4 regions of the Paraclostridium sp. genome follow, and region 2 is predicted to be linked to each of the others. Evidence: riboswitches for the same ligand, from Rfam matches in the RefSeq annotation. Region 2 holds a riboswitch; each other region holds the start of a gene.

Region 1 (8,505 bases), on a different contig from region 2:
GAGATGGAAGAGCTTTATTAATAGGTGAGCAAACAACACCTTCAGGTGAAAGATATGATATTCAACTTAAAGGATCTGGAAGAACACCATATTCACGTGGAGGAGATGGAAGAGCAGTTCTTGGGCCTATGCTTCGTGAATACATAATAAGTGAAGCCATGCATGGACTTGGTATTCCAACGACACGTAGTTTAGCAGTAATAAAGACTGGAGAATCAGTAGTTCGTGAAAAAATACAAGAAGGTGCCATATTAACTCGTGTAGCTTCTAGCCATATACGATTTGGTACATTTCAGTATGCAGCCCAATTTGGTAGTATAGATGATATTAAAAAACTAGCTGATTATACAATAAAAAGACATTTTAAAAATATAGAAGATAATGAGAATAAATATATTAATTTACTTAAAGAAGTAATAAAATCTCAGGCTAGCCTTGTTGCTAAATGGCAAACTGTTGGATTTATACATGGGGTTATGAACACAGATAACATGACCATTAGTGGAGAGTCTATTGATTATGGACCTTGTGCTTTTATGGATAGCTATAACCCAAATACAGTGTTTAGCTCTATTGATACTCAGGGACGTTATTCATATAAAAATCAACCTATTATGTGTGAATGGAATTTATGTAGATTTGCTGAAGCTTTATTACCATTGTTACATGAAAATCAAGATGAATCTATAAAAATAGCACAAGATGCAATTTCAGATTTTACAGATATATATTATTTGAATTGGCTATCTAAAATGAGATCAAAGTTAGGTTTATTCAATGAAGAAGCACAGGACAAAGCTATAATTGAAGATCTTCTTAGCATGATGGAAAAGTATAATGAAGATTTCACAAATACTTTTATATATTTAACCTTTGAAAAAAATAACGGTAGAGAAATGTTTAGTAGTATAGAGTTTGATAATTGGTACAAGATATGGCAAGAAAGATTACAAAGACAGCCACAATCGAAAGAATTAGTAAATCAATTAATGAAAAATTCTAATCCAGCAGTAATTCCAAGAAATCATAGGGTAGAAGAAGCAATAGAAGCTGCGAATAAAGGTGATTTTCAAGTTATGCAAAAATTAATAGAAATAGTTTCAAAACCGTATGATCATTCTAAAGACCAAGATGAATATTCAAAGCTTCCGAAAGTGACAAACTGTTCTTATAGAACATATTGTGGAACATAATATTATTAAGATCACTCTGATTTAAATTAGGGTGATTTTTTATTTATAAAAATTAATAAGTTTTTACCTTGATTGTGTAACAATGTTATGCTAATGTAATATTATATAATAAAACAATGTTACGGAGGATGTTATATGGAAAATAAATTAAATTCAATTAACATAAATGGAATGGGAACATATCCAGGTGGAGAATTTGACAAAGTATCTATATCAGGTAATGGTAAAATTCATGGAAATATAATATGTAACAAGTTCAGTGTATCAGGTAATGGAATAGTTACAGGTAATATAGATAGTGAAAAATTTTCAACATCAGGAAATTGCAAAATAGAAGGAGATATAAACTCTAAGGAGTTAAATACATCAGGGTCTTTAAAATGCTTAAAAAGTATAAATTCTGATAAAGTTAATGTAAGTGGAGTTTTAAAAGTATTATCAGATATAGAATGTGAAGATGTTTATATAGATGGGGTAATAAATTGTGGAGGTTTTTTGAATTGTGAAAACTTCGACTTGAGAATAGAAGGAAAATCAACAATAGATGAAATAGGAGCAAGTACAGTAAATATAAGTTATGAAAGAAGATTATTACAAAGTATTTTCAATTTATTGATACCTAAAAAATTGTATAGACTAACTGTAAATAGTATAGAAGGCGACAATATACAATTAGAAAATAGTTATGTGAAAATTATTAGAGGAAAGAACATAAAAATAGGGGCAGACTGTAATATAGATACTATTGAGTATAGTGGAACTATTGAAGTAGACGATAGATCAAAAGTAAAAAACATAAATAAGATATAAGGTAGGAGGTAAACTGTATGAATCATGATATAAAAATAATGGGTGATGGATTTATAAGCCCTGGAGAATATGAAAAGATAAGTGTTATGGGAGATGCAACTTCAACAGGAAATGTAAAAGCTAGCCAAGTTAAAGTTAATGGAAACGCAGTATTTAGTGGAAATTGTGACTTTGGAAGTTTAAAAATAAATGGAGATGCAACTATAAAAGGAAGTTTAATATCAAATTATTTAAAAATAAATGGAGATTTAACGGTAGATAAAAATTGTGAACTAGATACCTTAATAGTACGTGGAGATGCCAAGTTTAATTATGACGTTGAGTGTAACAATGTTACAATATATGGAGATACCAATATAAAAGGAAATTTAAAAGCTAAAGAAGTAAGAGTTATAGGACATATAAGTGTAGATGGAGATATTGAATGCGAGAACATAGTGATAGATGGTTCTATAGATTGCAATGGATTAATAAATTCAGAGGATATTACTATCTATCTTAAAGGAAAGTCTCGTTGCAATGAAGTTGGAGCTACTAATATTAATATACGTAAGCAAAACAATAAGTCAATTTTAACATTTTTAAGTTTATCTAGTATCTTAACTAAAAGTTTTAAATGTAGTACTATAGAAGGCGATTATATTAAACTTAAAAATTGTGATATAACAAATATAAGGGGTAAACAAGTTGATATAATAAGCAACTGTAATATAGACAATATAGAATACACTAGCAATCTTAATATATCTAAAAATTCAACTGTAAAAAATCATGTTAAGATAGGCTAAGGAGGACAAAAATATGGATGAATTAATATCAAAGAAAGACTTATTGATAAAGGCGAATATTTCCTATGGTCAATTATATAGATGGAAGAGAAAAAATATTATACCTGAAGAGTGGTTTATAAAAAAATCTACATTTACAGGACAGGAAACTTTTTTTCCAAAAGAAAAAATATTAGAAAGAATAGATTTAATACTTTCTATGAAAGATGATGTGTCTTTAGATGATATAGCAAATATGTTTACTAAAAAAACAGATGCAAAAGAATTTAATATGGAAATTATGTTAGATAAAAAAGTTATAAGTAATTATACTAAAGATATATTTTATAATTTTTATCAATCTAATACTATGATAGGAAGAAAAGAATTATTAGCAATTACTATAATAGAAAAATATCTTGTAAAATCAGTTATAACTATGGAAGAAATGAAATCGATAATAAGTATAATAAACAATGATTTTGAGAAGATTTATAAAGATAACTCTAGAATTTATGTATTTAGAAAATTAGGGGTACCTTTTGTGATTGGATGTATAGATTATAAGCAGGTAATACTTGATAAAGAACTTATTAAAATAATTGAAATAGATATTATGAGAGAGATAAGTGAAATGAGTAAAAATTTAATAATATAATTTATAATATGAATATTTTAAAATTATTTAAAATATTCAGAAAAAACATTGACAAATACAAATTTGATATGTAAAATAACGTATTAACAAAAGAATATTGATTGTAGAGGTCGCGATATTTATCAGTACCAATAATGAGGTAAGCACAATGACTTATTGGGAAAGGAACTATCGCCGAAGGATATAGCTTAAGCTTTAAGGCTATAATCCTGGGTATGCATAGAATATATGTATAACTGTCACAAGGTAAATTGTGTTGAGCTACATTTGAGGAATAGATAGTATTTTATATTAGTATAATTATCCCCCCTTAAGTGATGACTTAAGAGGGGATTTTTTATATAGAAAACTAAAATGTCCTGTAGCAACCTCAAAACATCAAAATATGGGAGGTTATGCAAATGAAATTACAAGGAACAATGTCTATTAGAGAAAATCAGCTTTATATAGGAGGTGTGAGTTGTGAAGAGCTTAAAGAAAAATATCAAACACCCTTATATATATTTGATGAAGAATTAGTTAGAAATAATTGCAGAGAATATGTAGATAACTTTAGAGTTAATGAAAGTGGTAATAGAGTTGCTTATGCAGGTAAAGCTTTTTTACCAATGCATATGTGCAACTTGATAAACGAAGAGGGATTGTATCTTGATGTAGTATCTGGAGGAGAATTATATACAGCGCACAAGGTTGATTTCCCAATGGAAAGAATATTATTTCATGGAAATAATAAAACGATAGAAGAAATAATTATGGGTGTAGAGTTTGGAGTAGGAAGATTTGTTGTAGATAATTATTATGAATTAGATATATTAGAAAAAATTTGTGAAGAAAGAAATACAAAGCAACTTATATACTTTAGAATAACTCCAGGGATAGAGGCGCATACCCATGACTATATAAAAACAGGTCAAATTGATTCTAAATTTGGATTTACATTATCAAATGGAGATTTACATAGTGCGATAGAGAATATGAAAAATTATAAAAATATAGAATTAGTAGGAATACATGCACATATAGGGTCTCAAATATTTGATGTTGAACCATATCTAGATGAAGTGAAAATAATGATGAACTTAGTAAAAGAAATTAAAGAAACATATAATATAGATATAAAAGAAGTTGATTTAGGTGGAGGTGTAGGAGTTTATTACACTGAAAAAGATGAACCTAAAACTATACAGCAATTCTGTGAAGCTATAATAAAAAGATCAAATAAAGTATGCAGAGAAATAGGAATAGATACACCTATTTTAATAATAGAACCAGGTAGATCAATAGTAGCGAATGCAGGAAGTACAATATATACAGTGGGGTCTATAAAAGATATAAAAGATGTAAGAACTTATGTAAGTGTAGATGGAGGAATGACAGATAATATAAGACCTTCACTATATCAAGCAGGATATGAATGTGCAATAGCCAATAAAATGGGCCAAGAAAAAAATAATCAAGTAACAATAGCAGGTAAGTGTTGTGAAAGTGGGGATATACTTATAACAGATGCAGATATTATGGATATAGAAAGTGGGGACATACTAATAATGTCTTCAACGGGTGCATATGGATATTCTATGTCATCAAATTATAATAAAATAACAAAACCAGCAGTTGTATCTGTACAAAATGGAGAAGTTAAATTAATATGCAAAAGACAGAGCTATGAAGAACTTTTAAACTTAGAATTGTAATTAGAAAAATTTTTAATAGTTGATGCGACATATGACAATACATAAGCGCATCAGCTATTATTTTTATATATAAAAATTATTAAAATTAATTATAGTTTTTAGATGTATTTATAAAATCTAATATATCTTGATATAATTCTTTTGCATTATTATAGCCTTCATTATATAAATCAGTAAGTTTATCAATATTTTTTTCAACTTGACTAACTTTAACAGGGTTCTTTGGCCTAATAACAAGAACATCTCCACTTTGAGATAATTTATTTATTAAATCAAGACTTTTATTATAGTTGATATGTCTACTTTCAATAGCTTTAATAAGTTTTGGATATTTTTTATACTTTCGTTTTACAACTGAAGTAAATTTTTGTTTATTTTTTCTATAGGTAATGTCTCTAGTTAATACAACTATATTTTTTTTATAACCTTGATTTAGAGAATACTCTAATGGTATAGAATCAGAAACACCACCATCAACTAGCTTATAATTATCTATTTCAACTATATTTGCAAACATAGGTATAGAGCAAGATGCTTGCATATAAATAATTTCTTTCTTTAAATCTGTTAACTCAAAATATTCTGGGGTGCCTGTTTCGCAGTTTGTTGCAACTACTACAAACTTAGTATTGGATTTATTAAAAGTATCATAATCATAAATGTTTAGTTCATTGGGTATTGTGTTAAACATAAAATCCATACCAAATATTGAACCTGTTTTAATTAAATTACTAAAGCTTAAATAATTTTTATCATTTATATAATCTACAGTAGCATGATATGCTCTTTTAAATTGTTTTGATAAATAAGAAGAGGCATGGCAACTCCCAGCGGAAACTCCAATTGCTATATCAACTTCTATATCTTTTTCTATAAAAAAATCTAACACTCCAGCAGTATAAATTCCTCTCATACCGCCACCTTCTAATATTAATCCTATTTTACTCATAACTATCCTTTCTAAACTTTAACCTTGTTTATATATAAATTAAATAAATTGTATAGTTTTAAAACTATTATAGTTCAAGGTATTTATACTGTCTAGTTGTGAAGGGTAGACAAGTAATTAATGTATGGTAATATAAGTATATTAATTTTACATTAATAAAAACTGCACCTGAGGAGCAAATAGAAGATGATCAATAATGTAAATAAAAGTACTTACAATGCAAATTTATATACAAAGTCAAATATAAAACCTAATGAAGAAAATAAACAATTACAAAATAAAACTCAAAATATAGTATCTGAAAATTTTATAGGAAAAATTAAGGAAGAACTAAAAAATATAGAATTAATAGCTATAAAGATAATTAAAGGTGAAAAATTGAATCCAAAAGAGCAACGTCTTATAACTGAAAAATATCCAGATATAAAACAATTTGCAAATCAATCAAAAAAAGAAATGCAAGATATAAAACAACAATTAAAAAGTTGTAAAACAGATGAAGAGAGAAAACAAATAATATCTACTGCAATTAATAACATAAAAATCATGGGCAAAAAAGGAGTTCTTTCAGAACTCCAAGTTAAAATTAAAATAGAGGGTATGGAGGATGTTGAAAAATTTTCTAACAAAATAAATATAGAAACTAAGAAAGCAGATCGTATAGCTATAAAAATATTAAAAGGTGAAAAGCTAACTCCAAGTGAGCAAAAATTTATAACTGAAAAATATCCTGAAATAAAACAAGAAGCAGAACAATCAATAAAAGAAAATAAAGATTTAAAAACTCAACTAAAAAATTGTAAAACAAATGAAGAAAAACAACAAATAATATCTAAAGCTATTAATAACATAGATATTATGTTTAAAGAAGGAATTTTATCAACAACTCAATTTAAATTTAAAATGTTAGCTATAGAAAACTTAAAAAGAGAAAATGAAAATAAATTATTCAGTTTAAATCCATACATTTACATAATACCAACTTCATTATCACAGAATTTAACCTGGATTTTAATAACTATAGCAATAATAATTATAGGTTTATATATAATTTAATTTACAGAATATAAACCTATATCTAAAATATATTATCTAGGTTATACACAGGCAGATTTTGAAAGTGTGAAAACGTAAAGCAAGATATCCACAAAACACACAAAAATAATCAACATATACACATATATCTATCCTAAGCGACCTACAGATTTAAAAAGAAAGTCCGTATATACAAATAAGCAATGATATTTTGAAAGTTACAAATTTTGTAACACGGGAGGTTATTTATGGGATTTTCAGAAAGCACAAGTAAAACAAAAATACTTTTAGAGTCGGGAACTAATGAACTTGAAATTATGGAATTTACCATTGCAGGTGAATTATTCGGTATAAATGTAGCAAAAGTTAGAGAAATTATGATAGCGCAAGATGTAAAAAAAATGCCTAACTCACATGAAGTTGTAGAAGGTGTATTTAAACCAAGAAATGAAATTATAACAGTAATAGACTTAGGTAAATATTTAAATCTTCCTAAATCAGATAACTCAACTACTGATATTTTTATTGTTACTCATTTTAATAAATTAAATTTCGCTTTCCATGTTGAATCAGTAGTAGGGATTGCGAGAGTATCTTGGGAATCAATAAAAAAACCTGATAGAGTTATATATGGTGGAGATGAAGGTGTTGCAACAGGTATAGCAGAATACCAAGATAGACTTATAACTATTTTAGATTTTGAAAAAATTGTTGCAGAAATAAGTCCGGAGTCAAGCATCCAATTTGAAGCTATAGAAAGATTAGGGGAGCGTAAACAAAACGATAAAACAGTTTTAATAGTAGAAGATTCAATGTTACTTTCTAAAATGATTGTGGAATGTTTACATAAAGCTGGGTACAAGAGTACAATCAAAGTAGATAATGGACAAGAAGCATGGGAGTATTTAGAAGAAGTTAGAACTTGTGGAGATCCAGTTAAAAAGCATGTTTCTTGTATAGTATCAGATATAGAGATGCCTTTAATGGATGGACATAGGTTAACAAAACTTATAAAAGAAGATAGTATACTTAAAGAAATTCCTTTAATATTATTCTCTTCATTAATAAGTGAAGAAATGCGTATCAAAGGTAAATCAATTGGAGCAGATGAACAAATAACTAAGCCTGAAATAGCTAATCTTGTTAGCATAATAGATAGATTAACAGAAAACTCAAATTAAATTTAAATAAAAAAATAGGTACAGCAATGCTGTATCTATTTTTTTTATTTAAAGTAGAAGCTTAAGTTAGATATCTTACGATAATAATAGATAAATAGACTATTTATTAAATAAAACCATGAATATGGATTATTATAGTTAAAAAAGCATTAAAAATTTATTTTTTTATAAAAAAATATTTATTTATTTGTAGACAAATGAAGAAATACATACTACCA
Region 2 (7,886 bases):
TCTTTGTCTATTAATATTAATGCTTCAGTTAGATTAGGTGTAACTATATCTGATTTTTTTACTAAATTTCTGATTTTTTTACACATTTTATCATTGAAAATTGGATATAAACATCCATTATCACCCATAACTGGATCTGTAATAATTAGTGAATTTTTATTGTTATTTATAAAATTACAAACTATGTCAATTTGATCTATGGAACCTAAAAAACCACTGTATATACAATCAAAATCTATATTTAATTCAGCCCAAGTATTTTTATAATCATCCATTTGAGATGTTAAATCAAAAAAAGAATATTTAGGATAACCGGTTTGACTAGAAAGTATAGCGGTTGGAAATGGACAACATTGAACTTTTAAAGCTGATAATATAGGAATTGCAACTGTTAAAGAACAACGGCCAATTCCAGATAAATCATGAATAGCAGCCACTTTTTTTATCATATGAAAATCTCCTTTAAAATAAATTATAAGTATATATTACTATTAAAATAAGATTATTAGTATATATATCAAAAAAAATTAAATTGTATTAGTACAATTTAACTTGATATATAAAATAAGGTTATAAATAAATATATATATGGTTAATATAAGTTTAAAATTTAAAAAGGAGAAAATGTATGAGCTATATATTACTTATCGTTGGATTTATATTACTTATAAAATCTGCAGATTTTTTTGTTAGTGGAGCTTCATCAGTAGCAAAGGCATTGAGAATACCTACTATAATAATAGGACTTACTATAGTTGCATTTGGTACGAGTGCCCCAGAAGCAGCGGTAAGTGTTACGGCTGCATTAAAAGGAAATAATGATATAGCTATTGCTAATGTAGTTGGGTCTAATATATTTAATTTATTAGCAGTGATAGGGATAGCAGCTGTAATAAAGCCTGTTAAAGTACAAAAAACTACAATTTTGAAAGAGTTTCCTTTCATTTTATTATCTTCATTAGTTCTTTTAATATTATCTCATGATGTGAGGTTTCAAGGTTATAGTCAAAATGAACTAACTAGATCAGATGGACTTATGTTGTTAGCACTGTTTTCTATATTTATGTATTACCTTTTAGAAATGGCTATAACTTCAAAAGAAGAAATGCCAATTGAGCAGGGGAATCCTAAATCATCTATACCAAAGAGTTTAATTATAAGCTTAGTTGGTATAGTTGGAATTATATTTGGTGGTCAAATAGTTGTTGATAATGCAACTGTTATAGCTTTGTCACTAGGAATGAGTGAAAATTTAGTGGGTCTTACTATTGTTTCTATAGGGACATCATTACCAGAACTTGTAACTAGTGTTGTTGCGGCTAAAAAAGGTGAAAGTGATATTGCTATGGGGAATGTAGTTGGATCAAATATTTTTAATATATTATTTGTATTAGGAATATCATCTTTTATTAATAATATAGCAGTTCATCCTATAGTGTTTGTAGATATGTTTGTGATGCTTATAGTATCTATCCTAGTATACATATTTGCAACTACTAAGAAAGAAGTAAATAAAATCGAAGGGTCTTTAATGATTTTAACTTATTTAGCATATATGGTATTTATAATAATAAGGCAATAGATAATATAGTAAAAAACTATACTACCAATGATTAGAATAGGTTTTTACTATTGTACATTAAAAGTATGCATATGATAAAATTGCATTGTAAATCATTATAACTATTGGGGGAAATAATATGATATCATTACCAGAAAAATTTGAAGAATTCAGTGAAGCTAGAAGAAATGGATTTATAAAAGCAAAAGAATTAAAAGAAAGTGGAAAAAAATTAGTAGGTGTATTTTGTGCTTTTACTCCGGTTGAAATACCTATGGCAGCTAAGGCTGTTACAGTAGGTGTTTGTGGAGTTAGTGAAGAACCAATACCAGAAGCTGAAAAAATACTACCAAGAAATCTTTGTCCACTTATAAAGTCAAGTTTTGGGCATGCGATAACAGATACATGTCCATATTTTTATTTCTCAGATTTATTAATAGCAGAGACAACATGTGATGGAAAGAAAAAAATGTATGAAGAATTAGCAAAGATAAAAGATTTGCATTTAATGCAACTTCCAAATAGTAAAAATGGTAGATTTGCATATGAACTTTGGAAAAATGAAATAGTGATTCTAAAAGAAGAATTAGAAAATAGATTTTCAGTTGAAATAACTGATGAGGATTTAAAAGAAGCAATAAAAGATAAAAATGAGGAAAGAAGGTTATTAAAGGAATTTTATGAATTAGGAAAGTTAGTACCACCACCAATGAATGGGTACGACATGCACCAAGTTTTATATAATTCTGGATTCAAATTTGATCGAGATGAATTAAAAGATAGTATAAGAGATATGATAACATCTATAAAGGCAAAATATGAAGCTGGAGAAAGACCTGTAAGTGAAGATAAGCCAAGAATTTTAATTACAGGGTGTCCAATTGGAGGAATAAGCGAAAAAATAGTGAAAACTTTAGAAGATAGTGGTGCAGTTGTAGTTGCATATGAACTTTGTGGAGGGATAAGATCTAATGATGAATTAGTAGATGAAAATAATCCAGATCCTATAGATGCGATAGCTAAAAAATACATAAATATAGCATGTTCATGTATGGTTAACAACGATGCAAGAGTAGAATTATTAGATAGATTGATAGATGAATATAAAGTAGATGGAGTAATAGATGTTGTACTTCAAGCATGTCACACTTTTAATGTAGAAAGTTATAGAATTAAAAAATTTGTAAATGATGTGAAAAATAAGCCATATATGGCTATAGAAACTGATTATTCAAAGTCAGATACAGAACAATTAAGAACTAGATTTGAAGCATTTATAGAAATGATAGACTAGAAATAGGGGGATTTTATGTATAGTATAGGAATAGACTCTGGATCTGTAGCAACTAAGGGAGTTTTATTTAATGGTGAAAATATAATAAAAAAAATTATAATACCTACAGGATGGAGTCCTAAGGCTGCATCACTTGAAGTTTATGATAAGCTTAGTGAAAATATAGATAAAAATGATATAAAAAAAGTTATAGGAACTGGATACGGAAGAGTTAGTATGGATTTTGTTGATAAAAAAGTCACAGAAATTACATGTCATGCAAAAGGTGTTCATTTCTTGAATAATAATATAAGAACTATACTGGATATAGGTGGTCAAGATAGCAAAGTTATAAATTTAGATAGCGATGGGAATGTATCTAATTTTATAATGAATGATAAGTGTGCAGCTGGTACTGGTAGATTTTTACAGGTAACTTCTAATTTATTAGGAACAGATGTAGAAAATATAGATGATTTAGCAAAAGGTGCTACACCACAAATAATATCTAGTATGTGTACTGTTTTTGCGGAATCGGAAATAATAAGTTTATTAGCTAAAAATATATCTAAAGAATCTATTTCATCTGGAATATTACAATCTATAGCGAATAGATCAAAATCGATGTTAGCAAGAATTGATGTAATAGATGAAATTGCATTTACAGGAGGAGTCGCAAAAAGTAAAGTTCTTGTAAATATGTTAGAACAAAATTTAGGTAAAAAAATATATATAGCAGAGGATACACAGATTATTGGAGCATTAGGAGCAGCTATAATAGGATATAAAAAATAAAAGGATGGTTACATAACCATCCTTTTATTTATGCAATTGATTTTTGAACTTCATCTTTTGATTGTTTAGCTAATTTAGTAATACCAAATCCTGTAGCAGCTAAAATTAATGAAACTATAGGACATAATAAGTTGAAAAATGCATATGGTAAAAATGCAAATGAGTTAACTGCAAGAGTTGCACTCATATAAGCACCGCATGTATTCCAAGGTATAAGAGGAGAAGTTATAGTAGCGCTATCTTCTAGGGCACGAGATAAATTTTCTGGGCATAGACCTTGTTTTTTAAATGCTTCTCTATACATGCTACCAGGCATAACTATTGCTAAATATTGATCAGCAACAGCAAGGTTAGTTCCTATACATGTAAATATTGTTGCAGCAACAAGTCCAAATGTACCTTTTGCAAATTTTAGGATAGCTGTTGCTAAAGCTTCTAACATTCCTGTTTTTTCTAATATTCCACCAGTTGCTAAAGCACAAAGCATAAGAGATACAGTACCTAACATGCTATCAAGACCACCACGAGTTAGTAGTTCATCAACAAATATCATACCACTATTAGATGTATAACCAACTTGAGCAACTTCTAGAACTTCTTTAAATGATGCTCCTTGGAAAACTATAGCAATAATTCCTCCAAGTAATGTACCTATTATAAGTCCTGGTACAGCGGGAACTTTACAAATTACCATAATTATGACTATTGCAGGTATTAATAATAGCAATGGAGATAATGTATTATAACTTGAAGCTAATGCTTGCTGTATTTGATGTATTTGACTGCTATCTATAGCTTGACCTGCATATTTAAAACCAATAAAAGCATATATAACAAGTGCTATTAAGTATGCGGGTACAGTTGAATAGAGCATATGTTTTATATGTGTAAATAAATCTGTACCTGCCATAGCAGGTGCTAAATTTGTAGTATCTGAAAGTGGAGACATTTTATCTCCAAAGTATGCTCCAGAAATTATTGCTCCAGCTATTACTTCTTTAGGTATACCAAGTGCGCTACCTATACCTAAAAGTGCTATTCCGATAGTTCCTGCAGTAGTCCAAGATGAACCAGTTGAGATAGAAACTATAGAACAAATAACCGTTGTAGCAACTAAGAAAATTCCAGGAGATAATATATTTAACCCCCAATAAATCATACTAGGAACAACTCCAGAAATTATCCATGTACCAATCAACATACCTACTATTAAAAGTATTATAATAGCTTGCATTGTAGATCCGATTGTAGCTAAAATACCTTCTTCAAGTTCTTTCCATGTAAAACCTAATTTAAAGACAGCGACAAAACCACTAAAAATACCTCCTAAAGCTAAAGGGATATGGGCTGAGACTCCTAATTTTGTTAATGATATAGATAATACAAATATTAAGAAACCTATACATAAAAGTGAATCACCTAATGAAGCTTGTCTTTTTTCTCTTTTTAACATAAAATACCTCCAGTAAATTTTAAGAATATAACTCAAAATGGAGAATGAAAATAAAAAAAGTCTAGAAGATAAATAGACCTTCTAGACTTGAAATTATAAAATCAATATAATAACTTAATCTAAAGATAGCCCTCCACAAAAAAGTGACAGTGATATACATATTATGCATATCCCCAACATATAAGCTTAAAGCATAACTTATACATTTCGGCATTATTACCTTTCTTATTATTTCACAGGAGCTTAACCTCGATAATAGTACTATTTAATAATGCAACCTCTACCATTAGTTATATTCTGTTTTGTTTGATATGCTTTTTATTATATCACAGAAATTGAAAATGTAAATATAAATTAAAAAACAACTTTAAATTTTCGAAATATAAAAAATAGTCTATCAAAATGATAGACTATTTTTTAGCTTAACACAGTAGGTCCATAAATGTCTTCTATTTCAAGTTTCAGTTCATTAGGATCATTAATACCATCACTCATTGCTTTAGCAAGTATATTTGCTTTATCATATGGAGACATCCACGAGAATATACCACCTAAACAATTATCTACTACATATTGAGATTTTATATATATAGAAAGTATATCATCATATGACATTGCAAATTCTCCATCTTTTTCTAAGTATGGAACTTGAGCTTCTTTGTCAAATTTAAATATATATCCATTCTTATTTATAAAATCTTTTCTAAGTTGATCATAAGATTTTGTGATTGTAGCTCCTAATCTACCATAAAATGGAACACCTAATAATATTTTTTGAGAAGGCATACCAGCAGCGATTAAATTTTGAACCATGCTATCTACGCTATACCCAGGTATGGAAAGTTTAGATTCATATAAATTAGACTGATGTTTTCTTGAATTAGCTCCAGTTTCGCCAGCAGTAAAGTCATAGCTCATTAAATTGAAATAGTTTATTAATGGAGCGATATTATCTATTTCTACGCTTTTATTTATATAAGCTTTATCGCCAGTACCTGCTACGCTTAACCATTTATCATAGCCGATAACATCTCGTATAGCTGTTAGAAGAAGTGTAAAATTTTCTCTATCTTCAGGTCTTGATTTAATTCCAGAAGCACTATTGCCTGGATACTCCCAATCTATATCAATACCGTCTAGGTTATATTGTTTTATAAGATTATTGACCTCTCTTGCAAATTTATATCTAGACGCTGGTGTTAAAGCAGCATCAGAAAATCCATCCTGAGCCCAACCACCGATAGCTACTATTACTTTTAAGTCAGGATTATCTTTTTTTAAAGCTAAAAGTTGGCGTAAGTATCTAGGTGTTGGAATAAATAAAGTACCATCAGATTTTATTTCAGCGAATGCATAAATAACAAAATCAAGTAAAAAAGCATCTACACTAGTAGGGTCTCCTAATACATATTCACCAACAATTCTATTTATATCTGGACATTTAGGGTTTTGTGGCACATAGTTAGAAGGTGAATCAATTTGAGGTCTGGATTTAGCTGTATTTTTTTTATTAGAAATAGATTCATATGATTTAAGAACTTCTGGAGTTGAAGTTTCATCTGGTACAAAACAAAGGTACCAGTCGACACATTTTTTATTTTTCTTACAAGTATTAATTCGCTGCTTTAACTCTTTATAAGTTTTTGGAGCAGGGAGTATAACAGGCATGCCAGGTAGCCAATTTGCAGGTGTTGCAACTTTTTGCTCATCTGAAGTTTGGAGTGCATCTATAATCCTTATTATTTCAGGTATATTTCTACCTGTAGTCAATGGATAATATAAAATTGTTCGTAGTATTTGATTTGGATCAATTATAAAAACAGATCTAACAGTGGAAGAATCGCTCATAGGTTCTGAAATCATTCCATACAACCCAGCAATTTCCATTCGTCTATCATCAATTACAGGAAATGGAATTTCAACGCCGGTATTTATATATATATTATAAACCCAAGCCAAGTGAGAACTGTTACTATCTATACTAAGTCCTATTAATTCTGTATTTCTTTTTGTGAAGTTTGAATAATATTTTGCAAAGCACAAAAACTCTGTTGTGCATACAGGGGTAAAATCACCAGGGTGGGAAAATAATACAACCCACTTACCTTTATAATCTGATAGTTTGATAGGTCCAAATGTTGTATTAGCACTAAAATCAGGCGCTTTAGAACCTAAGTTAGGAAGACATGGCAAATGAATCACTCCTTTTAAAGTTAGTCTTAATTTAATTTATTAACTAAGTAGAGGTAATGTTACTAATAAGAATTGCTATTTTAATACAAATTTGGTATATTTATTATATTAGAATATATGTATGATTTGTTGATAATAGGAGGCAAAAGATGAAAAATAGCCAAAAAAATAAAAAACTGCCAAGAGTTGTTAAGACATTTTCAGACATTTCAAGAATATTTGTTTTATCATCTGTAATATCCATAAGTATTACGAGTATATTATTATTAATAAACTCAGTAAATGGGGTATTCATAGGGTTTAGATATTATATTATGTTAGCTTTAGGTATGATTTTTACGTTAACTCCATGTTGGGTTTTATGTGATTGTAAAAAAATATTTGGAAGACCTGTACAAAAAGTTAGTAGAGTTAGAAAATCTACGAGAAAAAGACCAACGAGAAATAAAGAAACAATTAAAAGAAGAAAAATATCATAAAAAGTGCGGCAAATGCTGTGCTTTTTTTTTATGTATAACAATATAATAAATACTAGGTTGGGGGGGATATATATGAAGTATGATGTGTTTTGCAGTAGTGTCGTAGGTTACAAAAATAAAATGAAAAATAAA
Region 3 (6,825 bases), on a different contig from region 2:
AAATTTATTAATATTATGTTTTATGATAGGGTATCTAATTGTTAATTGGAACAATATAGGAGATACAGTACCATCTCATTATAATTTCACAGGTCATATTGATTCGTGGGGAGATAAGGGTACGTTAATATTGTTGCCTATATTGGCAGTTTTAGTAAATTGCTCTATGGGAATTACATTATTTATACCTCAATCTTTAAATATACCTGTAAAAGTAACTGAGCAAAATTATGCTAAAGTTTATGATTTAACAAGATATTTTATAAGCTTTGTGAAAACTTCAATTAACGTTTCTTTCTTTTATATAACTATTATGTCGGCAAATAGTAAACCTTTAGGTTCTTTATTTTTACCTATGTTTTTAATTTTAATATTTTTGCCTATTATTTTATATTATGTAAAAATTAGAAAACTAAAGTGAAATAAAAATAAAGGTATTGGCCATTTTCCAATACCTTCTTCTTACTCATCAATAAATATTTTTTATGAATTTAAGTGATTTTTCTTAATCTCACATAGTAACCCGTCTTCTAAATAAATTTCTAAAGCACATCCTACCATTGCTTTTACTGACTTATGTAACTTATCATAAGCTTCTTTGGAATTTGCATAATTTAAAAACTCTTTTTCGTGAACATATACCATAGGATTTATATCTAGAGCTATTTCCGTATACATAGTAGGACAAACTTGACTTACATTACCTATATCTGTAGAACCTACTGGCCCTTCTTTTCCTTCTAATATATCTGTTATCCCTACATTAATTAAATTCCTCTTTGTGATGTTTTGAAGCACTTTGTTGTTTATTATATTATCAAAAGGATTTTCAAAGTACCTATAAGTTAATTTAGCCCCTGTCATTAACTCTGCACCTTTTGCACAGTTTATAACCTTTTTAGTTACTTCGTTTAAATAAGTTCTTTCACTAGCTCTTATGTAAAACTTACAAGCTGATTTTTCTGGAACTATATTTGCAGCTTCTCCTCCATCTGAAACTATACCATGTATTCTAACATCTGATGTTACATGTTGTCTTAGTGCATTTATTCCTGCAAAAGTAAGTTGTACTGCATCTAATGCGTTAACTCCCATATGAGGATGACTAGCTGCATGTGCTGCTACTCCTTTAAAACTAAACTCTATAGAATCCATTGCCAAAGCCTTACAATTTATATTGTTAAAAGCTTCTATATGCATCTGATAACATACATCAATATCATCAAAAGCTCCACATTTAACTAAATCACACTTTCCTCCTGTACTTTCTTCCGCTGGTGTTCCTATTAATACAATTTTACCTTTAAAACTTGCCTTTAACTTGCTAAGCACTATACAAGCCCCTAATGTTGATGCTGCAATCCAATTGTGACCACAAGCATGAGCCGCTTCTTTATTTTCTCCATATCCAGGAAGTGCATCATACTCTGCTAAAAATCCTATGGTAGGACCATCATCATCTCCTAATTCTGCTCTAAATGCTGTGTCCATATTGCAGTAAGGATATATTGTTTTAAATCCATATTCTTTCATTTTATCAACTAGATATTTAGATGATATATACTCTTCATCTCCTAATTCTGGATTATTAAATATAAAATTGCATACTTCTTCTATCTCTTTTCCCAATTCATTTTCTATGCTATAAGCTTTTTTCTTTATGTTTTCTATCATAAATTTTCCCCCTATGTTAAAGTCCTATATATAATCCTGTTGTTAAAAATACCATTGTAGTAATTACTAGAACTACAATCAAAGGCATTATAAATCTAACCCATTTTGCCCAAGGAATATTAGCCAGTGCTAATGCTCCCATTAATACTCCCGATGTAGGTGTTATTAAGTTTGTTATACCTATTCCAAATTGAAAAGCTGTAACTATCATTTGTCTAGACACATCTACCAAATCTCCAAGTGGTGCAAGAACTGGTACTGTAAGTGATGCAAGTCCTGATGCTGACGGTATTAAAAATGCTATTAACCCTTCTATCAAGAAAGTTAAATTTATAAATATAGATTTTGGTAATCCATTTAAAATATTTGATGCAGAGTTTAAAATTGTATCTATTATATATCCATTTTCTGCTATTATCACTATTCCACGTGCAAATGCTATACATAGTCCTGCTGACATTAAATCTTTAGCTCCACTTATAAATGAACTAACTATCTCATCTTGACTAAGCCCTGATGCTATTCCTGATATTAAACCTATAGCCGTAAATATCATTGCAATTTCATTTATGTACCAACCTAATTTTAAAACCCCATACACCATAGTTGCCATACCTAATGTGAAAATTGTTATTACTATAGCTTCTCTTTTTGTAAATTTTTTTATATTTGTGTCATTACTCTCTATTGCTTCTTTATTAACTAATATATCTCTAACTAAAGATTTTTCTGGATTCTTTTTAACTTTATTAGCATATATCATTACGAATCCAATACTTATAATCATAAATATTATAAACATAATTACTCTATACTCTATCCCAGAACCTGGTGCTATATGTGAAAGTGCTTGTGCTATACCTACAGAAAAAGGATTGGTAGTAGATGCTGCAAATCCCGCTGCCGCTCCTATGAATACTGTTGCCACTGCGGTTAATGAATCATATCCCATACTAGTCATAAGTGGTATGAATATCATGTAAAAAGGTAGTGTTTCTTCACTCATTCCAAACGTTGTCCCACCTAATCCAAATAGCATCATTGAGATAGGTATTATTAGGAATTGGTATTTTTTCATTTTGTTTACAGTGTGAGCTATAATTGCTTCTATTGCTCCTGTTTTGTTAACTATCCCAAAAGCTCCTCCTACTATTAAAACAAATCCTACTACTTCTGCTGCATCTATAAATCCATTTATAGGTGCTGTAAATACATCAGCTATTCCTTGTGGATTTGACGGTACTTTTTCATAAGTTCCTGCTACAACAACTAATCGATTATCTACATCTTCTCTTTCAAAACTTCCACTTGGTACTATCCAAGTAAGGATTGCCATTACTACTATTAATAAAAATATTATTGTAAGTGTATTTGGCATAATAATCTTTTTCTTTTTTAAATTACTCATTTTCAATCTCCCCCATTTTTTAAATTAAGACGTTTAATTGTCTGTTTCCCTTTTGCTATCTTAGTTTATATAGGTGTGAAAATTTGTTTAATCAAAAAGCTCAACACGAGTACATGTTGAGCTTAATATGCTAAATACAACATACCTACATCTCCCCTTTATCTTACTTAAGATAGCTCTCCATCAAAACTTGGGATAATTTTGATGACAGTACTGTACTTATTAAATACAGCCCCAGCACTAGCTTTGGATACTAGAACTTCGGCACTTACTCCTTTTATATTGATTCATTGGCTTCCGACCTCTTCAATATTACTTTTAGTAAATGCGACCTCTACCTCAATCTTTTTAGATGAGGTAATTTTTATTAAGTTTTATTTGTTATGAATGATTATATCATGTTTTTATATAATTGTAAATATTTTGAATTTTTTACTTTTTTTGTAAATTAATTAATTAATTATTCATATCAATTATAGTGATGCTTTGTGCATTTGCATATACTGGGTAAGATCTTCCTTCTATTTTTTCAAATTTAACTGCTACTATTTGATTTTGTTTTATATCTGATGATTTAAGTGTTTTGTCTGAGTCTGCTTTTTTGATTATTGTATCTTTATTTATTACAACGTCTGCTATGTCGTATCTAACTTCTGGTTTTAAGTCTAGTGTATCAATTCCATTTTTAGCGTTTTCATCTTTGACAGCTTCTACTCTTATTATTAAGTTGTCTTCTTCTTGTTTTATGTTTGTTATTTTCCCCATAACATCTAGTTGTTCTGGTGTTGTTTGTACTTGATTGTCTTTTGAGTCCTCTGGTGGTTTTTCTGGAGTTGAGTTGTTTTTTGTAAATATCAATATTCCAATTATTGAAATTAATAATACTGCTATTAATGCGATTGTTTTCTTTTTCATGATTTTACCTCCCCTAAATATTTATGTTTTTTATTTCATATATATAATTTAAAACTATATATTGTTGCAACTATTATTTAAATTTTAATTATTATTTTAAAATTTACTATAATAATTATAACAAAATACCTAAGTAGAAGCGATAATTAAAAAAAGCACTGATTTGATAGGCTAAGCCTTCAAATTCAGTGCTTTTTCAAGGAGTAATGTTAATTACATCCTTATCCTCTTTTGACTTTTATTAAATATAGTTTGCAAATTAGCTATACCTCTAACCTTTGGGCGTTAGACTAGGGCTATTTGCACTCTAGTAGAGCGAGGAATCTAGTAGATTCATTATATTTAATGTGATATTTTTTCAAATATCTAGCCACCATCACTTCCAAAGGTACTACCAAAAGGTAAGATATTATCTAGCTTTTGTGTAGTCAGTGTTGGCTGATTGTTAAACTTAATTAACCATTCTTAAAAAGATTATACATATTATCTTAAATTTTTTCATCATAAACATTTTTTGAATAACTAATTATTGAATTAATAGTTCTTAGTTAATCTTCATGTTCATTATAGTATATTCAGTAGATTTACTATTTTCAACTCTTATAAAATTATCATGATGTGTAAATCCTACTTTTTCATAAGCTTTTATAGCACGAGCATTCCAGCTATATACTTTTAAAAATATATCTTTCATATAGTATTTTTTCAGTTCTATTAATTCGATTATACATTTTCTTACAAAACTTTGACCTATTCCACTTCCACATAAATTCGGTCTTAAAGACCATCCAACCCACATATCATTTTCTACTATCTGACATGATACATATGCAATTATATTATCATTTTCTACTAAAGCAAATTGCTCTACTCCCCACGAGTCACTATTGTTTAAATAGTCATTTAAATACAAATCATATACATTATATGGTTTATCATATCTCCATAAAAATATATGCTCTAATATTTCACTATTTAAACTAACGAGTTTACAATTATCAAAATTTATAATTATCCCTCCTATAAACATCCCTTTGATTTTAAATAGTTATAATATAACCTATTATATGTAGACTGTCCACGATAACAGATAATCTAATTGATAATTTTTTATTATTCTACTGGTGTAATCTTAATGTGTGGAAATTCACGATTCCACTCTTTAAGATTATATACTTCAAACTTTGATATAACTTCTCTTAAAATCTGATCTCCTTTTAAATTAAATGGCAATTGATTTTTTATCTTAGCTTTTAATTTTTTTCTCATAACCTCATCTATTAATTTATCTTCTATTAAAAATATATAAGATATTGGTTTATCTTTTTCATTTCCTCTGCAAGACCAAAGTACTAAGAGACTGTCATAATATTTCTTAGCAATACTTGCATAAAACTTTTCTGGTTTTTCTATTATTTTTTTTAACATAGCTTCTGGTCTTACTGCATTTGGTATATTAGAGTTTTTATATTCTATAAATAACACTTCATTGTTTAATTCTGTTATAAAATCAACATCATTTAACTTAGATTTATTAGCTAAATCATGAAATTCTAATACATATTCGCAATTTGAAAAATCAAATTTATACATTCCATTTTCATCTAATACTATTTTACTTTCCATAAACTAATCCTCTAAACTTTCTTCTATTACATCATCTAAGAGTTTAGAATCAGCTTTTATTATGATATTGTTGTCTAATTCTCCAAAGTACTCATTACTTTGCGATTTAACTCCATTTTCAGTTTTATATAAGCTATGGAAAAGAACTTTATCAGTTTTATTTCTTTTTATTTCAAAGTATTTAGCTAAGTTGTAGCTGTGCGTTGCTATAAATACTTGAACTCCCTCTCTTTGTAGTTCTAAAAATATATCTACAAGTACTGGTATAAGTGAAGGATTTATATTAGCTTCTGGCTCGTCCCATAAAAGTATAGTATCTTTTTCTATAAGTCCATTTCTTATTAATTTGTATAATAGTCCAAATTTACGAAGTCCTTCTGCTTCTAATGAAAATTCTATCTTTCTTTTGTCATCTTTTAATATATAGAAAGTATCATTTTCATATATTACAGTTCCATCTATTACTTTTGATATTATATCTAATATTTTTTTATTTATAGGAGATACTTCTTTAGTCTCAGGAAGCTCTGCATTAGTTATTATATCTACATAGGTTTTATCAAATGGCATATCATACTTGTTGTTAAGAGCTAGAAACCCTTTTGAATGAGATAACATTTCTTTCGCTGGTATAAATATGTATTTAGGATATTCTTTTACATTTGTTTCGCTAATTACTTCTAGAGTTATATCTTGCTGATTATTATTATGTATAAAGTAGCCAGTGCTACCATTATATCCATAATCTATTATAAATGCGGACTTAAGTTCTTTATCTATATTTATATCTCTTACTAAATTAGATGGTTTTGTTCTAAAAAATTCATTTGATACGTTAACTGCATCTTCTTCTGTTCCCATGCTAGTTTCCCCAACCCCATAGATTAATTTTATAAGATGAGTTTTACCTGTTCCATTTTCTCCAATTATAACATTAACTCCATTACTTGCATTTAATTTAAAATCTTCAAATACCGTTATATTCTCTATACTCAATTTATTTATATTCAAAATTAATCGCTCCTTAAGTTTTTACTTTTTATATATATAATTATAACAAAATCCCTAAATATAAGCGATAATTAAAAAAAGCACTGATTTGATAGCCTAAGCCTTCAAATTCAGTGCTTTTCCAAGGAGTAATGTTAATTACATCCTTATCCTCTTTTGACTTTTATTAAATATAGTTTGCAAATTAGCTA
Region 4 (8,505 bases), on a different contig from region 2:
TCTTTTTATTACTTTATATTTTTTTATAAATTCAAGTTCTGGATGTGCCATAGCTATTCCATTACACATTTCCATAACTATATTTTCTGGTTTATTTATTATTTTTTTCATTCTACATACCTCTATTGTTTTTATATTCTCTACCTATTTTATCAGCTGTTATAATAGATGCAGCTACAGACTCTATATCTATAGGAAATGGCATAGCATATATTGATTCTTCTGGTATACAAGCTTTTTCTGCCACAGCTAAAGCTTCTTCTTCATTAATGCTGTCTACACCTATATCTTCTAAGCATACTGGAAGACCTATTTCTAAACAGAAATCCAATACTTCATTTATTTCTTCTGTTGGTGCATTTTCTAAAACTAATTGTGCTATTGTTCCAAAAGCAACTTTTTCACCATGGAAATATTTATGTGTTCCTTCCAACATAGTTAATCCATCATGAATTGCATGAGCTGCTGCTAGTCCTCCACTTTCAAATCCTAAACCTGATAAAAGTATATTTGTTTCTATTATATTTTCTAATGCTTGAGTTACTAAATTACATTCGCAAGATTGTTTAGCTTTAACTCCATCTTTTAATAAAGTTTCATAGCATAACTTAGCAAGTGCTAAAGCTGCATTAGTGCCTATAGCAGATTCACACATTTCTTCTCTAACTCCACAAGGTAATCCTGCATTTACCTTAGTAAATGAATTAGATGTAGCTCTTGCCTCAAAATATGTTGATAATGCATCTCCCATTCCTGAAACTAAAAATCTAGTTGGTGCTTTAGCTATGACTGTAGTATCCACCAATACTACACTTGGACTTTGTTTGAAATATGCATAATCATCAAACTCGCCTTCTGGCGTATATAATACTGCTGAATGACTTGTAGGTGCATCTGTTGCTGCTATAGTTGGCACTATTATTAAATTTTCACCTTCTGCTACACACTTAGCAGTATCTATTGCTTTTCCTCCGCCAAGTCCAATTGTACAAGAGCACTTATTACTTCTAGCTATTTCTTGCAATCTAGCTACTTCTTGTCTTGAGCACTCTCCTTTGAAATTACTTTCTACGAAAGTTATATCAAACTTTTTAGCTGTTGCATCTAATTTATTTTTAACACGTTGTATATCGTCTTTATGAGCAATTAATAAAGCTGAATCTCCAAATACTTTTATAAAATAACCTAAATTTAATAATTCATCTTGTCCCTGTACGTATTTTGTAGGGCATATAAATGCTTTTCTCATTTCAATCTCTCCTTCGCATTTTTTCAAATGCTATTATTTTTTAAGTTATATTTATTATAATATCGTTTTCACAAAATTTCATTGGACTTCTATGTTAAAAAGTTACGATTTATAACCGTAATTTTTTGATATAAAATAGTAAAATTGTAATTTATCTACTTTTTGTAATTTTTTTAACAACATAAAATTACCATTTTACATTACCTCTTTAAACAATGTTTTCTATATAAAAATGGAGTTACTCCCTCATGTTTTTTAAAAATCTTTATAAAATATCCAGCCTCACTAAAACCAAGTTCTTCACTAATTTCATTTATATGCATATCAGTTTCTTTTAATAAACTTTTTGCCCACTTAATTTTTAATTTAGGTATATACGTTGAAAAATTTTCTCCTAATTCTTTAGCAAACAATCTGCTAAAGTAACTTGTGCTTACATGGCATAAGTTAGCCATCTTATCCATAGATATATTTTCACTTTTATTATTATAAATATAGTCTATTGCCGGTCTTAATGTTTTACTTACACAAAAATCTTCAGTATGATCAGTATCAACATCTACAATACAGCTATTTATAATAGCATTAGACATTTCCCTTTGAATATTTCTTATATTTTTCATACTATATCCTTTAAATGTATTATTATCTATTTTAGAATCATAATTTATAGCTTTTTGATACATATCTAAAATTAAGTTTTTATCTAGAGATTCTTCAATTATATAATTAGATAAATAAAATAGCATATTTGAAGTACTATTTACCTCATCATAAGACAATACAGGTAGTTCATCATAATATTCTTTTAACTTTCCTAAATCATCTTCACCATATGATGACTTATCGGATACACTTAATATTTGTTCTAAATTTCCGCAAGTTTTGTCATCTGATAGTTTCACCTGCCCAGCCATAATTGCTCCTATATACTGTTCATCTATAATAATTGGAATTGCAACATCTACTATATTATAATGGCATAAATAAATATAAGGTCTATTTAAACGTACAGCTTCTAAACCACCTCTTGAATCACATTTTCTACAATATTTTGATAGTTGTGTATCTGATCTAACCATTTCACAAAATCTATGACAACCACTATGTTTGCTAATAGGATTTCCCTTGTAATCTACTACAACTATTGCCATCTTACTAACTAAAGAAATATAATCTTGTAGGTTATTCCACTTTTTTAAATCTATTATTTTCTGTAAGCTTAAGTTTTCATTTCTCACGTTACATACTCCTTTAATAGTATTTTGTCTAATTAATATAATATTTTATCATAGATATCATTTAGACAACAAAAAAGATATACAATCAATCTTGAATGTATATCTTTTTATAAATAATAAATATATATATCTATTTTAACTTAAAGTTTATAGTAACTGGATTATGGTCTGTATACTTAAAATCCATATTATATCCTTTTACATTTATAACATCTATATTATCAGAAACTAAAAATCCATCAATAATAGATAATAGATTCTCGCCTTTTTTATATTTAATATCCATTGTTCTAGATGTTGGAGTATTTGCATCTACTGCCCATCTGAAACCATTTGGATCAAAATCTTTTGGAATATCTTGTAACCATGCTGGTTTTTGTTGAGTTGTATCAAAGTCTGAATAACTCGTCCCTGGAATTTGTTGGTTAAAATCTCCCCCTAAAACTATATAGTTACCTTTCTTATATTCATTATTTAGGAATTTTTCTATAAAATCTAACTGCTGTAATCTTACTTTACCTCCTTTATCATAAGCTGATAAATGAGCATTTATAAGTACTAATTCCTTACCATCTTCAACTGTAGTTCTACTAACCATCATACATCTATCTAGGTCTGCTAATTGTCTTAAAAAGTTCTCTTTTCCTGGTAAGTCATATCTTGTATTTTCATCTATATGGTATTTTGACATAGTAGTTAATCCACCTAAAACTTTACCATGAGGTTTAGTTATTGGAACTGGAACCCAAGGAACTTTATAGTTTATAGCAAACATAGAGCCATAATCCTCAAATTTATTTTTGTAGGATTCATATTGATTCACATTAAAACTTCTTGTTGATTCCTTATCTACCTCTTGTAAAAAATATATATCTGAATCTGAACGTTTCATATAATCTATTATTCCATTTAAATCTTCATTTACTCTTTCTTCACTTACAGCTCTAGACATAGTTCCTCCATCCATGAAGAAATCTACATCTTTATCCGTTCCACAATAACCTGTATTTAAAGTTGTTATAGATATTTCATCTTCTTTTTCAACTTTCTTAGATTGATTATTTTCAATTTCTATAGAAATTTCGCTTTCAGGCTTATAGTCTGTGGCCACCATAAATAAAAAATACCCTCCAAATATTACTGCAATTACCCCTATGATACTTAATATAACTTTAACCATCTTTATATCCCCCAATATTTTTTATTCTAACCAATACTTTTGTTGTATGAAGTTTAAATTTTTATATACAATCTATATTACCATATTTTTCACATTTTTTTAAACTTATGCCTTGTATATACTTATGTTATTTAAAATATCAGAAAAGATTTAAAGTTGCCAATATAATTATTGATATTGACTTATTTAAAATATGATTTATAATATAATACAACAAGTAGATAACTGAGATAGAGGCGCGAAGCTTAAAAGTAATATTATGGAGGTAAGCTCGATGAAGTAATATGAAAGGAAATTTCGCCGAAGTGAATAGGTAATGCTTTAATACTATTTGCTGGGCTTATATAAAATATATATAAGACTGTCACATTTTTGTGGGGAGCTATTTTCAATGAAAACGTACGGTACGTTCATACTTTTAGTATGATATTTTCGTATAAAGTCATGAGTATAGCCTCATGGCTTTTTTTATTGTTATAAAGATTTATATTATCTTAGTTACTTATTTATAATTGACACCATGAGGAGGATAATTTAAATGAGTGAACAAAATCATGAATTAAAAAGAGGTTTAAAAGCAAGACACTTAAATATGATTGCTTTAGGTGGTTCTATTGGAACAGGTATATTTCTTGCTATGGGAGATACACTTCATCAAGCAGGTCCAGGTGGTGCATTAGTTGCCTATGGTATCATAGGTGTAATGGTTTATTTCTTAATAACTAGTTTAGGAGAAATGGCAACTTATATGCCTATATCAGGTTCATTTAGTTCATATGCAACAAAATTTATAGATCCAGCACTTGGTTTTGCACTTGGGTGGAATTACTGGTATAACTGGGCTATAACAATAGCTGCTGAAATGGTAGCTGGCTCTTTAATAATGAAATACTGGTTCCCTAATATTCCTGGGTTTTACTGGAGTATATTATTCTTAGCCATAATTGTTGGTTTAAACTTTTTATCAGCAAAAGCATATGGAGAATCTGAGTATTGGTTTGCAGGAATAAAAGTAGTTACTGTAATTATATTTTTAATAATAGGAGTTTTAATGATTGTTGGAGTTATGGGTTCAGATGAAATAGGATTCCACAATTACTTTATAGCTGATGGCCCATTCCACGGTGGAATGAAATCTATATTTGCTATATTCTTGGTAGCAGGTTTCTCATTCCAAGGAACAGAACTTATAGGAGTAGCTGCTGGTGAAAGTGAAAATCCAGAAAAAACTATACCTAAAGCTATTAAATCTATCTTTTGGAGAATATTAATATTCTATTTAGGAACTATAATTGTTTTAGGCGCTATAATACCTTTTACTGAAGCTGGTGTTTCAGAAAGTCCATTCACTATGGTTTTTGCAAAAGCTGGAATAGCTGGTGCTGCTTCTCTTATGAATGCAGTTATATTAACTTCGGTATTGTCTGCTGGTAACTCTGGTATGTATGCTTCAACTAGAATGCTTCATTCAATGGCTACAGAAGGACTTGCTCCTAAAATTTTTGCAAAAACTAACAATAGAGGTGTTCCTGTAAATGCTTTAATTTTAACTACCATCGTAGCTTCTGCATGTTTCTTAACTGGTGTATTCGCAGAAAGTACTGTTTATGTTTGGTTAGTTGCTGCATCTGGTCTTGCAGGATTTATTGCTTGGGTTGGTATAGCAGTTTGCCACTATAGATTTAGAAAGGTATACATCCATCAAGGTCACGATTTAAAAGAATTAAAGTTTAAAGCTAAATGGTATCCTTTCGGACCAATATTAGCACTATTAATGTGTATTATAATTATAGTCGGTCAAGGTTATTCTTGTATAACTCCAAACGGTATTGATTGGCAAAATTTAATAGCTTCTTATATTGGAATCCCATTATTCTTTGCTTTATATATCGGATATAAAGTTAAGCATAAAACTAAAGTTATTCCTTTAGATGATGTTGATTTAACTTATAATGATAGTAGTCAATGTGCTTTAAATCAAGTAGATAAAGAAATATCTGAATTAAATTAATAAAAAAAGACATTGCTATAAATTTATAGTAATGTCTTTTTTAGTTTTAAAAATTATATTAACATAAATCTACAACTTGAACTTGATATACAACTGTAATTATTTGACCTGGTACCATAGTATTTAAATTAAATCCTGCTGAAGGATTATAATCTGTATGAGCTACTCCATTTACAGTTACAGATCCTAAAACAAATACTGAGTTGTGAGGAGTGTAGTCTACAAACACTACATCTGTAGCATTTATATTGCCAATATTCACAATTGTAATTGTATACGTTAATTTTTCACCTATAGTAGCATATTGTTTATTTACTGTCTTAGTTACATTTAAATTACCATATGCAATATTAGTTGTTACTGTGTTTGAATAAGTTGTATCACTATATGGTGATTGTTTTGGATCTACTAAATATTTAAAAGGTATAACAGCTTGATTTGTTACCTGATTTGTAGGCGGAACCGAAACTACATTTGCATCAAATTGAACTATTACCACATTCCCTACTCCTATATCTCCTATACTAAATCCGATAGTCGGATCAAATTCTGGTTTACTTACACCATTTACAAATACAGATCCTGTCTTGAACTGTGCTCCTATAGATGGTGTATCTTGGAATAATACTTCACTATCCATAACATTACCAATATTAGTAAGTGTTACTGTATAAGTTAGAATATCCCCTATCGTAGCAATTGGTTTATCTACCGTTTTAACAGCTGTTATTTTTCCTAAAACTACATTAGTTGTTACAGTGTTACTTAGTTGAGTTTTAGTTGCAATAGTTCCACTAGGGTCTATCTTATAGCTAAATTGAATCTGAGAAGTATTAGTTACATATGATGGTATCGGTAATGAGTTTATCTTAGCATCAAATGTTACTGTTACTGTCTGATTCGGACCTAAGTCAGACAAGTCAAATCCAATTGTTGGATCAAGTGATGGATATAACACATTATTTATTCTAACGCTTCCTGATATATACGTTAATGCATCTTGTAGTACATCTACAAAATATAAGCTCGTTGCATTTACATTACCTGTATTTATTATTGTAGAAGTATAAGTTACTGTATCATCTACTTTTGCGTACATCTTGTCAACTGATTTTGTATTAGATAAACTTCCTAGGTTTATATTCGTAGTTACAGTGTTAGATGTTGATGATATTGGATAATAACTTCCTTGTGGATCTATTTTATATACTCCATTTGATGTTGCATAGTTTGTTACCTGATGAGGAGATGGTAATGTTGTTACTATTGCCTGAAATTGAACTAATGAAGTATTTCCAGCAATAAGATTATTTGGTAAATCAAATCCAGTTACTGGGTCATAGTCTGGATAACTTATACCATCAATTATTACCGTTCCTGATTTAACCACAGCTCCATTAGATAAAACATCTGAAAAGAATAATTGAGATATAGTTGTATTTCCTGAATTTTTTACCAAAATACTATAATTTAAAACATCTTGTAGTGTTGCATATAATTTATCAACATTTTTAGTAGTAGTTAAACTAGGAATTATTAAAATAGTAGATACGGTATTAGATAGTGTTGACTTGTTGTAATATTGACCATTTGGATCTACCTTATAATTGAAAGTTGCTACTGCATAGTTTATTACTGAATCGTGTGTAGGCTGTTGTATGACAGTAACCGTAAATACTATAGTTGTATATGCTATTGGTTCTATAGTACCTAAGTTAAATCCTGAATTTGGATTATAATCTGGATATGAATCCCCATCAATTATTACCGATCCAGAGTTAAAAATTACATCTGACTGTAAACTATCAGTAAAAATCACATCATTTGCATTTACATTTCCATTATTAGTTACAACAACAGTATAAGTTATTATATCTCCTTTAGTAGCATATGCTTTGTTTACACTTTTTTGAAGATTTAATGATCCTAAATTTATTTGAGTCGTTACCGTGTTTGAATTTACTTGTGCAAATAAGTCAGTTCCATTCGGATCTATTCTGTATGCAAAAGTAAGATTAGCTGTATTACTTACTAGTGATGGTGTTGGCACTGAAGTTACAGTCGTATCAAATTTAACAACTATTGTATCTCCAGATATTATATTTCCTAATGTAAAACTTGAATACGGATTATAACCAATATATGATATTCCATTTATAGTTACTGAATCAGAAACAAATGTTAATCCACTTGGTATAACATCTCTAAAGTTTACATTTTTAGCGATTACATTTCCTGTATTTACTATATTAACTGTATAAGTTACTACATCTCCAATTGTAGCATATGACTTGCTAACAGATTTTGTAGCCGTTAAAGATCCTTGGTTTATCACTGTAGTAACCGTATTACTTGTAGATTGAGTTAATATTGGTGATTCATTTGGATTTATATAATAATTATAATTCGTTGTGGCATCATTATAAATTGTATAGTCTACAGGTGGTATGCTTTGAACTTTTACTTTAAAGCTAACAGTTACGGTTGAATAACCTGGTATATCATCTAAACTAAATCCTGTATTAGGATTATAATCTAATTTATTTACTCCATTTATATATACTGATCCATTTACAAAACTAGCATTTGCCTGGATTATATCTTTAAATAGTACATTGAAGCAATTAGCATTTCCTTGATTAACTATACTTATTGTATAATTTAAGGTATCATCGATTGTGGCATATGACTTATCTACAACTTTTGTAAGATTTAGTAATCCTAATTTAATAAAAGTTGTAACCTTGTTAGATGTTGCCGTTATAGTAACCGGATTATCTGTTGGAGTTAACTTGTAAGTGAAAGTTGTATCCGCAGTATTTTC

Evidence for each region. A riboswitch is a leader RNA that binds a small molecule or an ion and turns the genes downstream of it on or off. The one in region 2 is predicted to bind lysine.
Region 1: another riboswitch for lysine. It lies ahead of lysA (diaminopimelate decarboxylase); the one in region 2 lies ahead of nhaC (Na+/H+ antiporter NhaC).
Region 3: another riboswitch for lysine. It lies ahead of ACRCYC_RS00215 (YfcC family protein); the one in region 2 lies ahead of nhaC (Na+/H+ antiporter NhaC).
Region 4: another riboswitch for lysine. It lies ahead of ACRCYC_RS13680 (amino acid permease); the one in region 2 lies ahead of nhaC (Na+/H+ antiporter NhaC).

The regions. Positions count from the first base shown of each region.
Region 1 covers NZ_JBOFKN010000205.1:15,416-23,920, reverse strand. Annotated here, with positions in the region: gene ACRCYC_RS15725 (protein adenylyltransferase SelO) at 1-1,193, shown strand, start outside; gene ACRCYC_RS15720 (polymer-forming cytoskeletal protein) at 1,329-2,003, shown strand; gene ACRCYC_RS15715 (polymer-forming cytoskeletal protein) at 2,021-2,791, shown strand; gene ACRCYC_RS15710 (DUF4004 family protein) at 2,805-3,428, shown strand; lysine riboswitch at 3,525-3,700, shown strand; gene lysA (diaminopimelate decarboxylase) at 3,830-5,122, shown strand; gene ACRCYC_RS15700 (patatin-like phospholipase family protein) at 5,208-6,071, opposite strand; gene ACRCYC_RS15695 (hypothetical protein) at 6,258-7,127, shown strand; gene ACRCYC_RS15690 (chemotaxis protein) at 7,355-8,287, shown strand.
Region 2 covers NZ_JBOFKN010000059.1:590-8,475, reverse strand. Annotated here, with positions in the region: gene ACRCYC_RS04005 (pyridoxamine kinase) at 1-449, opposite strand, end outside; gene ACRCYC_RS04000 (calcium/sodium antiporter) at 629-1,582, shown strand; gene ACRCYC_RS03995 (double-cubane-cluster-containing anaerobic reductase) at 1,701-2,855, shown strand; gene ACRCYC_RS03990 (acyl-CoA dehydratase activase) at 2,871-3,629, shown strand; gene nhaC (Na+/H+ antiporter NhaC) at 3,658-5,082, opposite strand; lysine riboswitch at 5,201-5,373, opposite strand; gene ACRCYC_RS03980 (peroxiredoxin) at 5,500-7,284, opposite strand; gene ACRCYC_RS03975 (hypothetical protein) at 7,425-7,754, shown strand; partial or broken gene ACRCYC_RS03970 (protein phosphatase 2C domain-containing protein) at 7,827-7,886, shown strand, end outside.
Region 3 covers NZ_JBOFKN010000008.1:943-7,767, forward strand. Annotated here, with positions in the region: gene ACRCYC_RS00205 (DUF1648 domain-containing protein) at 1-421, shown strand, start outside; gene ACRCYC_RS00210 (M20 family metallopeptidase) at 484-1,674, opposite strand; gene ACRCYC_RS00215 (YfcC family protein) at 1,691-3,082, opposite strand; lysine riboswitch at 3,248-3,427, opposite strand; gene ACRCYC_RS00220 (hypothetical protein) at 3,539-3,997, opposite strand; gene ACRCYC_RS00225 (GNAT family N-acetyltransferase) at 4,542-5,027, opposite strand; gene ACRCYC_RS00230 (hypothetical protein) at 5,111-5,623, opposite strand; gene ACRCYC_RS00235 (AAA family ATPase) at 5,627-6,634, opposite strand.
Region 4 covers NZ_JBOFKN010000174.1:9,353-17,857, reverse strand. Annotated here, with positions in the region: gene dhaK (dihydroxyacetone kinase subunit DhaK) at 1-111, opposite strand, end outside; gene ACRCYC_RS13695 (glycerol dehydrogenase) at 113-1,249, opposite strand; gene ACRCYC_RS13690 (PocR ligand-binding domain-containing protein) at 1,450-2,490, opposite strand; gene ACRCYC_RS13685 (endonuclease/exonuclease/phosphatase family protein) at 2,621-3,670, opposite strand; lysine riboswitch at 3,894-4,063, shown strand; gene ACRCYC_RS13680 (amino acid permease) at 4,209-5,681, shown strand; gene ACRCYC_RS13675 (hypothetical protein) at 5,740-8,505, opposite strand, start outside.